2 regions of the Rhizobium sp. BK275 genome follow, and region 2 is predicted to be linked to the other one. Evidence: predicted binding sites of a transcription regulator. Region 2 holds the regulator's gene; the other holds the start of a gene.
The links. Region 2 encodes HrcA, which represses chaperone genes, less so after heat shock. Its sites were predicted from a motif close to GTTAGCACTCNCNNNNNGNGAGTGCTAAC; they were not measured.
Positions count from the first base shown of each region.

Region 1: groES (co-chaperone GroES) is a predicted target of HrcA. The motif match lies at 3,434-3,462, and genes of this name have one in related genera.

Region 1 is NZ_JACHZL010000002.1:740,860-746,876, forward strand. It holds gene FHT82_RS09540 (glutathione binding-like protein) at 1-180, shown strand, start outside; gene FHT82_RS09545 (hypothetical protein) at 279-725, opposite strand; gene groL (chaperonin GroEL) at 1,387-3,024, opposite strand; gene groES (co-chaperone GroES) at 3,081-3,377, opposite strand; gene FHT82_RS09560 (TIGR01459 family HAD-type hydrolase) at 3,688-4,536, shown strand; gene FHT82_RS09565 (bifunctional riboflavin kinase/FAD synthetase) at 4,551-5,534, shown strand; gene FHT82_RS09570 (MFS transporter) at 5,597-6,017, opposite strand, start outside.
Region 2 is NZ_JACHZL010000002.1:314,478-320,494, reverse strand. It holds gene metK (methionine adenosyltransferase) at 1-355, shown strand, start outside; gene FHT82_RS07475 (tRNA (guanosine(46)-N(7))-methyltransferase TrmB) at 352-1,053, shown strand; gene FHT82_RS07470 (hypothetical protein) at 1,111-1,296, opposite strand; gene FHT82_RS07465 (DUF1150 family protein) at 1,456-1,713, opposite strand; gene FHT82_RS07460 (Hsp20 family protein) at 1,761-2,186, opposite strand; gene FHT82_RS07455 (nucleoside hydrolase) at 2,469-3,413, shown strand; gene grpE (nucleotide exchange factor GrpE) at 3,484-4,119, opposite strand; gene hrcA (heat-inducible transcriptional repressor HrcA) at 4,231-5,319, opposite strand; gene rph (ribonuclease PH) at 5,497-6,017, shown strand, end outside.

The DNA.
Region 1 (6,017 bases), 430 kb from region 2:
GACGAATACACGATCGCCGACATCACCACCTTCCCGTGGATCCGCGGCGCCGACATTTTTTATGGCGGCCGCGAGGTGCTGGACTATGCGAAGTTCCCTGCCGTCATGGACTGGCTCCAGCGCTGCATCGCCCGCCCGGCGAGCGAGAAGGGCCTCAACATTCCGGTCAAGCCGGCCTGAGCAATCCCAGCAAAAGTGCGCAGCGGTTTGCGTCCGGAATTGCGCTAAACCAAAAAAGGCCGGTCGCGGGACCGGCCTTTTGAGGGTATGCAGGCAAATTACTGCCGGCTGGCGATCTGGCTCGCGCCTTCCAGCTTGAAGCGCGGGAAGACGAAAACGCCGACCATGCTACCGCTGTACTTTTCTTCCAGCCCGTTGGATTCGCCCATGCAAAAGAGCGGCTGGCGAAAGCCGTTCGGCATGATGATGGTCGTCGAAAAACAGAAGGATGAGGAAAGCGTCGCAGCCTGTTCAAAGAGCTGCAGAACGTGGTTGCGGTCCTTGGCATCGTAGCAGCGTACCAGGCTCAACAGGCCGCATTCCTGCGCCAAGAGACCATGCAGCATCGCGCTCCACTCGCCGAGCCTGATGACTCCGGTCGAAAAGTCTCCGATCCAGCTTTCGGAGACGGAAAACTGCGCCAACATGTCGTGATTATGATTGTTGTAGTCCAGCGAGCCGGGCATCAAGGGTGCGGCAACATTGGCTTTGGCGATCTTAAACAAGGCGTTCCCCAGTTCGGGTGCGGCTCCCCTGCCGCACGCTCGGCAAACACAAAGAAACAGGATCACGTAGCGCCAGGCATCATGCCTGTGCTTTCACCTTGCGAAAACAGTTGCTCGGCTGCGCCTTTGATGGTCGCCGCTCGAATATCTCCCGCAAGATTTAATCTCGTATGTTCGCGGATACCTTCGAAAGCCCGAATGTTCACGCATGGCCTTTGGCGTGTCCGGTCTCTCGTCTGCGGCGAGAATTCTTCCAGGGCGAACGTCAATTGCAGCGCGGATTTATAGGAACTTTTGCGCAAACGGCAACGGCTTTTTCCGGGGCGTTAGGCTGACGTTATGATTGGGATTTGTATGAATTTGCGCGTCATCCGCTAATTTTATGACCAAAAATCTCATTTATGCATTGTGGGAGCGGTTCCACTCGCGCCATAGTATGCAAATTTCGCAAATTAGGCAGCGCGGCGACCGAATTTCCCTGAAGTGGAAAATGCGCGGCACGCAAGCCTCGCGAAAGCTTCGAGCCAAAAGCGCGGGCTCCAGTGACCGGCTTAAACGTTCGAACGCCGGGTATTTCCGAATCGGCCGAATAAAAAAGGGCGGTCCGAAGACCGCCCTCCATAGACTGAACCGGATGGCTCAGATGTACGACCCAAAGGTCTTACATCATGTCCATACCGCCCATGCCGCCCATGCCGCCCGGCATTGCCGGAGCATCCTTCTTCGGCAGCTCGGCGATCATGGCTTCCGTGGTGATCAGCAGCGAAGCAACCGAAGCTGCGTTCTGCAGGGCCGTACGGACAACCTTGACCGGGTCGACGATGCCGAGCTGGATCAGGTCGCCATATTCGCCGGTCTGGGCGTTGTAGCCGTAGTTGTCTTCGTTCTTGTCGAGGATCTTGCCGACAACGATCGAAGCTTCGTCGCCTGCATTTTCAGCGATCTGGCGAACGAGGGCCTGGAGAGCGCGGCGAACGATGTTGATGCCGGCTTCCTGGTCGTCGTTTTCGCCCTTGGCCTTGATCTTCGTGGAGGAGCGCAGCAGAGCGACGCCGCCGCCCGGTACGATGCCTTCCTGAACAGCAGCGCGCGTCGCGTTGAGGGCGTCGTCGATGCGGTCCTTCTTTTCCTTCACTTCAACTTCCGTCGAACCGCCGACGCGGATAACGGCAACACCGCCAGCGAGCTTGGCAAGACGTTCCTGCAGCTTTTCGCGGTCGTAGTCGGAGGAGGTTTCTTCGATCTGGGCCTTAATCTGGGCAACACGGCCTTCGATGTCGGACTTGGCGCCGGCGCCGTCGACGATCGTGGTGTTTTCCTTGGAGATCGAAACCTTCTTGGTGCGGCCGAGCATGTCAAGGGTGACGGACTCGAGCTTGATGCCGAGGTCTTCGGAGATGACAGTGCCGCCCGTGAGGATAGCGATGTCTTCCAGCATGGCCTTGCGGCGATCGCCGAAGCCCGGAGCCTTGACGGCAGCAATCTTCAGGCCGCCGCGCAGCTTGTTGACGACGAGCGTAGCAAGAGCTTCGCCTTCGACGTCTTCAGCGATGATGAGGAGCGGCTTGCCGGTCTGAACGACAGCTTCGAGAACCGGGAGCATGGACTGCAGGTTCGAGAGCTTCTTTTCGTGCAGCAGGATAAAGGCGTCTTCGAGGTCAGCAACCATCTTTTCCGGGTTGGTGACGAAGTACGGGCTCAGGTAGCCGCGGTCGAACTGCATGCCTTCGACGACTTCGAGTTCGGTTTCAGCGGTCTTGGCTTCTTCGACGGTGATAACGCCTTCGTTGCCGACCTTCTGCATTGCTTCAGCAATGTCGAGACCGATCTGCTTTTCGCCGTTTGCGGAGATCGTGCCGACCTGGGCAACTTCTTCCGACGTGTTGATCTTCTTGGCCTTGGCCTGGAGATCCTTGACGACTTCAGCAACAGCGAGGTCGATACCGCGCTTCAGGTCCATCGGGTTCATGCCGGCAGCAACTGCCTTTGCGCCTTCGCGAACGATGGCCTGTGCGAGAACCGTTGCAGTCGTGGTGCCGTCGCCGGCGACGTCGTTGGTCTTCGAAGCAACTTCGCGGACCATCTGGGCGCCCATGTTTTCGAACTTGTCTTCGAGTTCGATTTCCTTGGCGACAGAAACACCGTCCTTGGTGATGCGCGGAGCGCCGAAGGACTTGTCGATAACGACGTTACGGCCCTTCGGACCGAGGGTGACCTTCACTGCGTCAGCGAGGATATCGACGCCGCGCAGCATCTTTTCGCGCGCGCCGCGGCCGAATTTTACTTCTTTAGCTGCCATTTTGAGAACTCCTGAAAAGGGGTGTCAGCGATATCGGATGAAAGACAACCGGCTGATTAGCCGATGATGCCCATGATGTCGGCTTCCTTCATGATCAGAAGGTCTTCGCCGTTGATCTTGACTTCGGTGCCCGACCACTTGCCGAACAGAACACGGTCGCCAGCCTTGACGTCGAGTGCAACGACCTTGCCGGACTCGTCACGAGCGCCGGAGCCGACAGCGACGATTTCGCCTTCCTGCGGCTTTTCCTTAGCGGTATCCGGGATGATGATGCCGCCCTTGGTCTTCTCTTCGGATTCAACGCGACGGACAACGACGCGATCGTGAAGGGGGCGGAAATTGGTGCTTGCCATTGTCTAATCCCTCGATCAAATGACATTCGCGGACCGGGGTGGTCCACATGGTGAATGTTAGCACTCAACTCCCGTGAGTGCTAGCGCCGTGCATTTAGGGATGGCTCCGGAAGGAGTCAAGGAGAGCCATCACGGATTTTTGTGCCGGAATTGTGGAGACAGGCAGGGATTTGTCCGGCGTGGTTACCGGGCGTTGCTCAAGTCCAGCTTTTGAGCCTCCTGCGTTCTTCGCCTGACGCAGAAAATGCCTTGCCATTAAAGCCCGCCTTTGCAATGTCACCGGTGACTGAAAGCGAAGCAGGAAAGCGGAATGGCAAAGCGGATTGCGAACTTCTCCGAGATCACCGATCGATACGATGCGGTGCTCTGCGATGTCTGGGGCGTCGTTCATAACGGCGTCGATCCGTTTCCCAAAGCCGGCGAGGCGCTTCAGGCAGCCCGCGCCGCGGGTCTGACCGTCGTTCTCATCACCAATTCGCCGCGCGTTTCCTGGCAGGTCGTCGAGCAGCTACGCCAGATCGGCGTGCCCGATGGCGCTTATGACCGCATCGTCACCTCGGGCGATGTCACCCGGGCGCTGATTGCCGAAGGCCCGCGGGAAGTCTTCCTGCTCGGCCCCGAGCGTGACAACCCAATCCTTGAAGGCCTCGACATCGAGCGCGCCGCCGCGGGCGAAGCTACTTCGGTTGTCTGCACCGGCTTCTTCGACGACGAGACGCAGAAGCCGGAGGATTACACCGACATGCTGCTGGAGTTCAAAGCCCGCGACGTGCCGATGATCTGCGCCAATCCCGATCTCGTGGTCGAGCGCGGCCACCGCATCATCCCCTGCGCCGGCGCCATGGCCGCCTATTATGAGCAGCTCGGCGGCTCCACCCGCATCGCCGGCAAGCCGCATCAGCCGATCTATGAGGCAACGCTTGCCGCTGCCCGCGAGGTCCGCGGTGATTTCCCCATCGAGCGCGTGCTGGCGATCGGCGACGGCATGCCGACAGATGTTCGCGGCGCCTTGAATTATGGGCTCGACCTTCTCTACATCAGCGGCGGCATCCACGCGAAGGAATATACGTTGAACGGCGAGACGGACGAGGCGATCCTGCACGCCTATCTCGAACGGGAAAAAGCCACACCCAAGTGGTGGATGCCGCGCCTCGCATAAGAGAATTGAAGCCGATGACCGTGTTCCACCGCAATGAAACCCGCGATCCGCTGCCCGAGCATCTGAAGGGCGGCGTCATCGCCATCGGCAATTTTGACGGCGTCCACCGCGGTCATCAATCGGTGCTGAACCGGGCTCTCGATATCGCAAGGGAGCGCGGCATTCCCGCCCTTGTGCTGACCTTCGAGCCGCATCCGCGCACCGTTTTCAAGCCGGATGCACCGGTCTTCCGCCTGACGCCGGCGCCTTTCAAGGCCCGCATCCTGGAGGAGCTCGGCTTCAACGCTGTCATCGAATATCCCTTCGACTATGAATTCTCGCAGCGTTCGGCGGATGATTTCATCCATTCCATCCTGAAGGACTGGCTCAGTGCGTCCGAAGTTGTGACCGGCTTCGACTTCCATTTCGGCCGGGGTCGGGAAGGTGGACCTGCCTTCCTGATGGATGCCGGCAATAAATTTGGTTTCGGCGTCACCCTGATCGACGCATTCCGCGACGAGAACACGGATGTCGTCTCTTCGAGCCATATCCGTGCGCTGCTGAAGGAAGGCGATGTCTCCTCGGTCGCCGCCATGCTCGGCTATCATTATACGGTGCAGGCGAAGGTGATCGATGGCGAGAAGCTCGGCCGCCAGCTCGGCTTCCCGACCGCCAATATGCAACTGCCGCCGGAAGCGGAACTTGCAGCCGGCATTTACGCCGTTCGTTTCCGCCTCGAAAACGGCAGGCTCTATGATGCGGTGGCAAGCTATGGCCGGCGTCCGACGGTGACGGAAAACGGCGTGCCGCTGCTCGAAACCTATCTTTTCGATTTCAGCGGCGATCTCTACGGCCAGACCTGCTCGGTCTCCTTCTTCGGCTATCTTCGCCCCGAACTGAAGTTCGACGGGCTCGATCCGCTCGTCGCGCAAATCAAGCGCGACGAGGAGGAGGCGAGGGCGCTTCTCGCAGGTGTGAGACCGCTCGGCGAGCTCGACCGCAAGCTCTGTTTCGACTGAGCAATTCCAGCAAAAGCGCTTGAGTGTTTTGCGTTCGGAATTGCGTAAAGACAAAGAAATGCTCAGGCCGTGCCGAGCGCGGGCTGTGATTTCTGGCGCGGCAATGGCGGGAATGCGAGCGCGATCGCCGCCGCACCGAGCCCGACCAGCGCGGAGCCGATGAACAGCCACGAGTAGTTGGCATAGGTGTCATAGATCCAGCCACCGACCAGTGGGCCGAAGGCCATGCCGATACTGGAGAGCATTGTCGCCGCCCCGAACACCGTGCCGATGACGCGCGGTCCGAAATATTCACGCGCCAGCACGGCATAGAGTGGCATCACCCCGCCATAGGCGCTGCCGAAGATGACGGCGAGCGCATAGAACTCCCCGAGCTTGCTGACGGCAAGATAGGTGGCAAGGGCCGCCGCCTGCACCAGCAGGCCTGCGATGATGACCGGCTTCACGCCGATCCGGTCCGCCAGCGTGCCATAGAGCAGGCGC
Region 2 (6,017 bases):
CTATGCTGCGCGCTACCTCGCCAAGAACGTCGTCGCTGCCGGCCTTTCCGACCGTTGCACGATCCAGCTCTCCTACGCCATCGGCGTCGCGCAGCCGCTGTCGATCTATGTCGACCTGCACGGCACCGGCAAGGGTGTTTCCGAAGATCAGGTCGAAGCCGCGATCCGTCAGAACATGGACCTGTCGCCGTCGGGCATCCGTCGTCACCTCGACCTCAATAAGCCGATCTATGCCAAGACCTCGGCTTACGGCCATTTCGGCCGCAAGGCCGGCCGAGACGGCTCGTTCTCCTGGGAGCGCACGGACCTCGTGAAGGCGCTCAAGGATGCCGTCAGGACCAAGGCTGCTGCATGACGGACATGGAGCGCCGGGGCCGGGCGACCGAAGCCTTCTTCGGTCGCCGCAAGGGGAAGGCTCTGCGTGAACAGCAGGCCGAAAGGCTCGCTACCCTACTCCCGGCATTCATTGTCGATCTCTCAGCGGCTCCCCCAGAGCCGCTGAAGAAGCTTTTCCCCGTCGCGGTCGAAAAGATGCGGCTGGAGATCGGCTTCGGCGGCGGGGAGCATCTCATCCACCGCGCGCTGGAAACGCCTTCAACGGGCTTTATCGGCGTCGAGCCCTTCATCAACTCCATGCAGAAGCTGCTGGCGCGTGTCGATGAAACAGGTGCGCGCAACGTGCGCGTCTACAATGACGATGCGACGCAACTTCTCGACTGGCTTCCCGATAACTGCCTCGATCAGATCGACCTGCTCTATCCCGATCCCTGGCCGAAGCGAAAGCACTGGAAGCGGCGCTTCGTCTCGAAGACCAATCTCGATCGTTTTCACCGCGTGCTGAAGCCGGGCGGGCACTTCTGCTTCGCCTCCGATATCGACACCTATGTGAACTGGACGCTGTTGAAATGCCGCGACCATGGCGGCTTCGAATGGATGGCGCAGAATGCCGCCGACTGGCTGACGCCCTATGAAGGCTGGCCGAGCACCCGCTATGAAGCCAAGGCCCGCCGTGAAGGCCGCTCCTCGGCCTATCTCACCTTCAGGCGCGTCTGAACCTACTTAAATGTGAGCTTTCAGGGCAAATCGGCCATCACGACATCCTCGACGCCTTCAGCCGATGACGGCAGTTGCCCTTGTCGGTGCGAGCTTTTCAAGGATCGAAAGGAAGACCGGGCTGTCGAGCGATACCGCACGGCGCTCAATCAGGCTCTGCCGGTAGCTATGTCCCTGGAGATAGGATTCGGAAAAGAGGGCGAGATCGACGCCATGTGCGTCGGCCCAGAGCAAATCGCTCAATATCACATCGGCCGCGGCCTCCGCGTCGTCAAAAATGGGAAAACGCTGGAAGGCGGCTATACGCATGGGCAAGGGACCAGCATGGGTCCCTCGCATCGCCCATTACCATTCTTCACACATGCATTCCGACGGCCAGCCCCTGCGGCAGACCGGTCGTGATCAATGCAGGCTGACCGTCTTCAGCTCGTCTTCGGCAGCCTTGAAGAAGGTGCTCGAGCGGTTGTCCGTCAGCAGGATCGGTGTACCATCGGCGCCGAACAATGCCCAGAGATCAACGTTCGGATCGATATCCGGCGCCTCGGGGAAGCACTTGGCAACCTCTTCGGTACGTATTTTGCGGATATAGGCGACCTCGCCATTGCCGATGCCGGCAAGTTCGGATTTGGTCAGACGCGACGTGGCTTCTTTCATCAACATTCCTGTTCCTCCGGGAGAAGGGACCAACGGTTCAACAAACCGTTGTGCTACTGTGAAACCGAAATGTTAATTTTCTTGACCATGCGCGCCGGTTCCGGTCGAATTAGATCGACAGAGAGCAGACCGTTCTTCAGGCTTGCGCCTAAAACCTGCATGCCATCGGCGAGAACGAAGGTGCGCTGGAACTGTCTCGCCGCAATACCGCGGTAGAGGTAATCGCGCTCGCCCTGATCGAGCTGACGGCCACGGATCAGAAGCTGGTTCTCCTCAGTGGACACATCAAGCTCTTCTTCGCTGAAACCGGCGACGGCAAGCGTAATTCGCAGACGTTCGGGCGCGTCGTCACCTGCGGCGATACGCTCTATGTTGTAGGGTGGATATCCGTCGCTCGCCTTGGAAATACGCTCAAGCGTCTTTTCCATGGCATCGAAGCCCAGAAGCAGCGGGCTGGCGAAAGGGGTGATGCGGCTCATCTTCCAAAGTCCTTGATGCAAGCGACCTCTCCGGACCTCACATGCAGCATCCGGGTACCCGTTAATATGGGAACGACGGTTGCCCGCTGCAAGGCGTGATAGCCGTCGGTCAGGCCTCTCGCATTTTAAGGTAAAGCCTCATGAGACCGTTTCCTTGACAAAGGACGTAGCGCCCCCCATCAAAACATGCCCCGGCGCGATGTGCTGATTTGCGACGGGAGCATGAAGACAATGAGAAGGTGCATGCTAGAGCGACGCGCACCACAGGATGGAACTACCCGGATGGCAGAACCGAGAAAGATCATTATCGACACCGACCCCGGCCAGGACGATGCCGCCGCGATCATGCTGGCCTTCGGCAGCCCGGAAGAGCTCGACGTGCTGGGCATCACCACCGTCGCCGGCAACGTGCCGCTGTCTCTGACAAGCCGCAACGCGCGCATCATCTGCGAACTTTGCAAGCGGATCGACATCAAGGTCTTTGCCGGCGCCGACCGGCCGATCGCGCGCAAACTGGTCACTGCCGAGCACGTGCATGGCAAGACAGGGCTCGATGGCCCGACACTTCCCGAACCGACGATGCCGCTGCAGGCGCAGCATTCCGTCGACTTCATCATCGAAACGCTGCGACGCGAACCGGAAGGCACCGTCACGCTCTGTACGCTCGGACCGTTGACGAATATCGGCATGGCCTTCCAGAAGGCGCCTGATATCATCACGCGTACCCGGGAACTGGTGATGATGGGCGGCGGTTTCTTTGAAGGCGGCAACATCACGCCGGCCGCCGAATTCAACATCTACGTCGATCCGGAAGCCGCCGATATCGTGTTCCGCTCGGGCGTGCCTGTCGTCATGATGCCGCTCGACGTGACACACCAGCTTCTGACCCGCAAGGACCGCGTGAAGCGCATGGCCGAGATCGGAACTCCGCCGGCCAAGGCGATGGTGGAGATGTTGGAATTCTTCGAGCGCTTCGACATAGAAAAATACGGCTCGGACGGCGGCCCGCTGCACGACCCGACAACGGTCGCCTATCTGCTGAAACCCGAACTCTTCAAGGGCCGGGACTGCAATGTCGAGATCGAAGTGACGTCGGAACTGACTGTCGGCATGACGGTCGTCGACTGGTGGCATGTGACCGACCGCAAGCGCAATGCGAAGGTCATGCGCCACGTGGATGCCGACGGCTTTTTCGATCTGCTGATCGAGCGCTTCGCGCGGATATGATCCAGCAAGGCTACAGGAACAAGAAAGGCCGCTCGCGCGGCCTTTCTTCATTGTCAGGATTCCTGTCGCCTCAGGCGTCCTTCTCGTCCAGCACCGAGTTGGCCTCGGCTTCCACGAGTTTCGGACCGCCCTTGGCGACGCCGACCATCGCCGGGCGCAGCACGCGCTCGCCGATGGAAAAACCGGCCTGCACCACCTGCACGACCGTATTGTTCGGCACTTCGGTATTCGGCACTTCGAACATCGCCTGATGGAAGTTCGGGTCGAACTTCTGGCCGACCGGCTCCAGCTTGCGAACGCCGTGGCGCTCGAGTGCCGAGAGCATGGAACGCTCGGTCATATCCACGCCTTCAATCAGCGTTGTCAGGCCGGCATCGCCAGTAGCCTTGGCTTCCGGCGGAATAGCATCGAGCGCGCGACGCAGGTTGTCCGAAACGGCCAGCATGTCACGGGCGAAGCCTGCGACAGAATAGGACTTGGCGTCCTTGACCTCGCGCTCCGTGCGGCGGCGCAGATTGTCCATTTCGGCAGCGAGCCGCAGATAGCGGTCGCGCAGTTCAGCATTTTCAGCCTTCAGAAGCTCAAGCGGATCGGGTTCGCTCGCAACAGCTTCCTTCACGGCTTCATTCTCGACGTTTGCGGCAGCTTCGGCTGCGGCTTCCGCTGCAGCTGCGTCAGGTCCGTTCTGCGTCGTTTCATCGGTCATGACGGTCTCCGGTTGGTGTCTTCTCAGATGCGCCCGATATCGATGTTTGGCCGGAAAAAATCAAGTCTGCGTGACGAAGAAGCTGAAATTCCGCCGGTTCCGCACGAGCGATCAGAGAGAACCGCGCGAAAGGCGCGACACGAGCTGAGCCGTATAATCCACCATCGGCACGATGCGGGAGTAATTGAGCCGTGTGGGGCCGATCACGCCTACCGCGCCGACGATGCGGTCATCGTCGTCGCGGTAGGGAGCAACGATGAGCGAGGAGCCGGAAAGCGAGAAGAGCTTATTCTCCGAACCGATGAAGATACGCACACCGGGTCCGCTTTCGGCGAGATTCAGGAGCTCGATCAAGCTATCCTTCTTCTCGAGATCGTCGAAAAGCAGGCGCAGCCGGTCGAGATCTTCCGTGCCGCCGACACCTTCCAGCAGGTTTGCGCGGCCGCGAATGATCAGCTGTGCCGGCTTGGACTCGTCCGAACTGCCGGCCCAGACGGCGATACCGCGCTCCACGAGATCCTGCGACAGTGCATCGAGCTCGAGGCGAACTTCATCTTTCAGCCGGCTCAATTGCAGGCGCAATTCCGGCAGCGTCTGGCCGGTCATGTGCGCATTGAGGAAATTGGCGGCTTCGGTGAGCTGCGAAGAGGTGACGCCTGCGGGCAGCTCGATGATGCGGTTTTCCACCTGATCGTGATCGCCGACAAGCACCGCCAGTGCCTTGGTGGGCTCCAGGCGGATGAACTCGACATGTTTCAGCACCGAATCGCTCTTGGAGGTAATGACGAGACCGGCGCCGCGCGAAATGCCCGAGAGCATGCGGCTTGCCTCGTTCATCATCGATTCCACAGGATTGTCGCGGTTTCCAGCCCGCACCTGTCGGTCGATACTGGCCCGTTCCTCCGCCGAGAGATCGCCAACCTGCATGAAGGCGTCGACAAAGAAACGTAAGCCCACCTGCGTGGGCAGGCGGCCGGCGCTGACATGCGGCGAATAGATGAGCCCCAATTCCTCCAGGTCGCTCATGACGTTGCGCACGGAGGCGGGCGACAGTGACATGGGCAGAAGACGCGAGAGGTTGCGGGAACCGAGGGGCTCGCCATGCTCGAGATAGCCTTCGACGATGCGCCGGAAGATTTCCTTGGATCGTTCATCCAGCGCGGCCACGGCATCCGAAATTGATGTCGACCTGTAGCTCATGAACTTTTCGCACCCGCACTGAATGATATCAGGGAAATATAGCCAATCTGCCCCCCGTGGCAAAAGGGAATTTGCAAATGCGCGCAGCCAATCGTAGAAGCGGGCGACGATACAATGCATGCATGGAATTGCCGGGAAGCGCTTCCGCTTTTCGGCATCCTGTTTCAGGAGAAGAGAATGCGGCCTTCAGGCAGAAAAACCGACCAGATGCGCAAGGTCTCCTTCGAGCGCAATTTTTCCAAGCATGCCGAGGGATCCTGCCTGGTGAAGTTCGGCGATACGCATGTGCTCTGCACCGCAAGCCTGGAAGACAAGACGCCGCCGTGGCTGCGCAACACCGGAAAGGGCTGGGTCACGGCCGAATACGGCATGCTGCCGCGCGCAACCGGCGAACGCATGAAGCGCGAAGCCGCTGCCGGCAAGCAGGGCGGCCGCACGCAGGAAATCCAGCGCCTCATCGGCCGCTCGCTGCGCGCCGTGGTCGATCTGACTGCGCTCGGCGAACGCCAGATCACGCTCGACTGCGATGTCATCCAGGCAGATGGCGGCACGCGCACGGCCTCGATCACCGGTGGCTGGATTGCGCTTTACGACTGCCTGCGCTGGATGGAAACCCGCAACATGATCAAGGCCGACCGCGTGCTGAAGGATCATGTCGCGGCGATTTCCTGTGGCATCTTCGCCAACCAGCCAGTCAT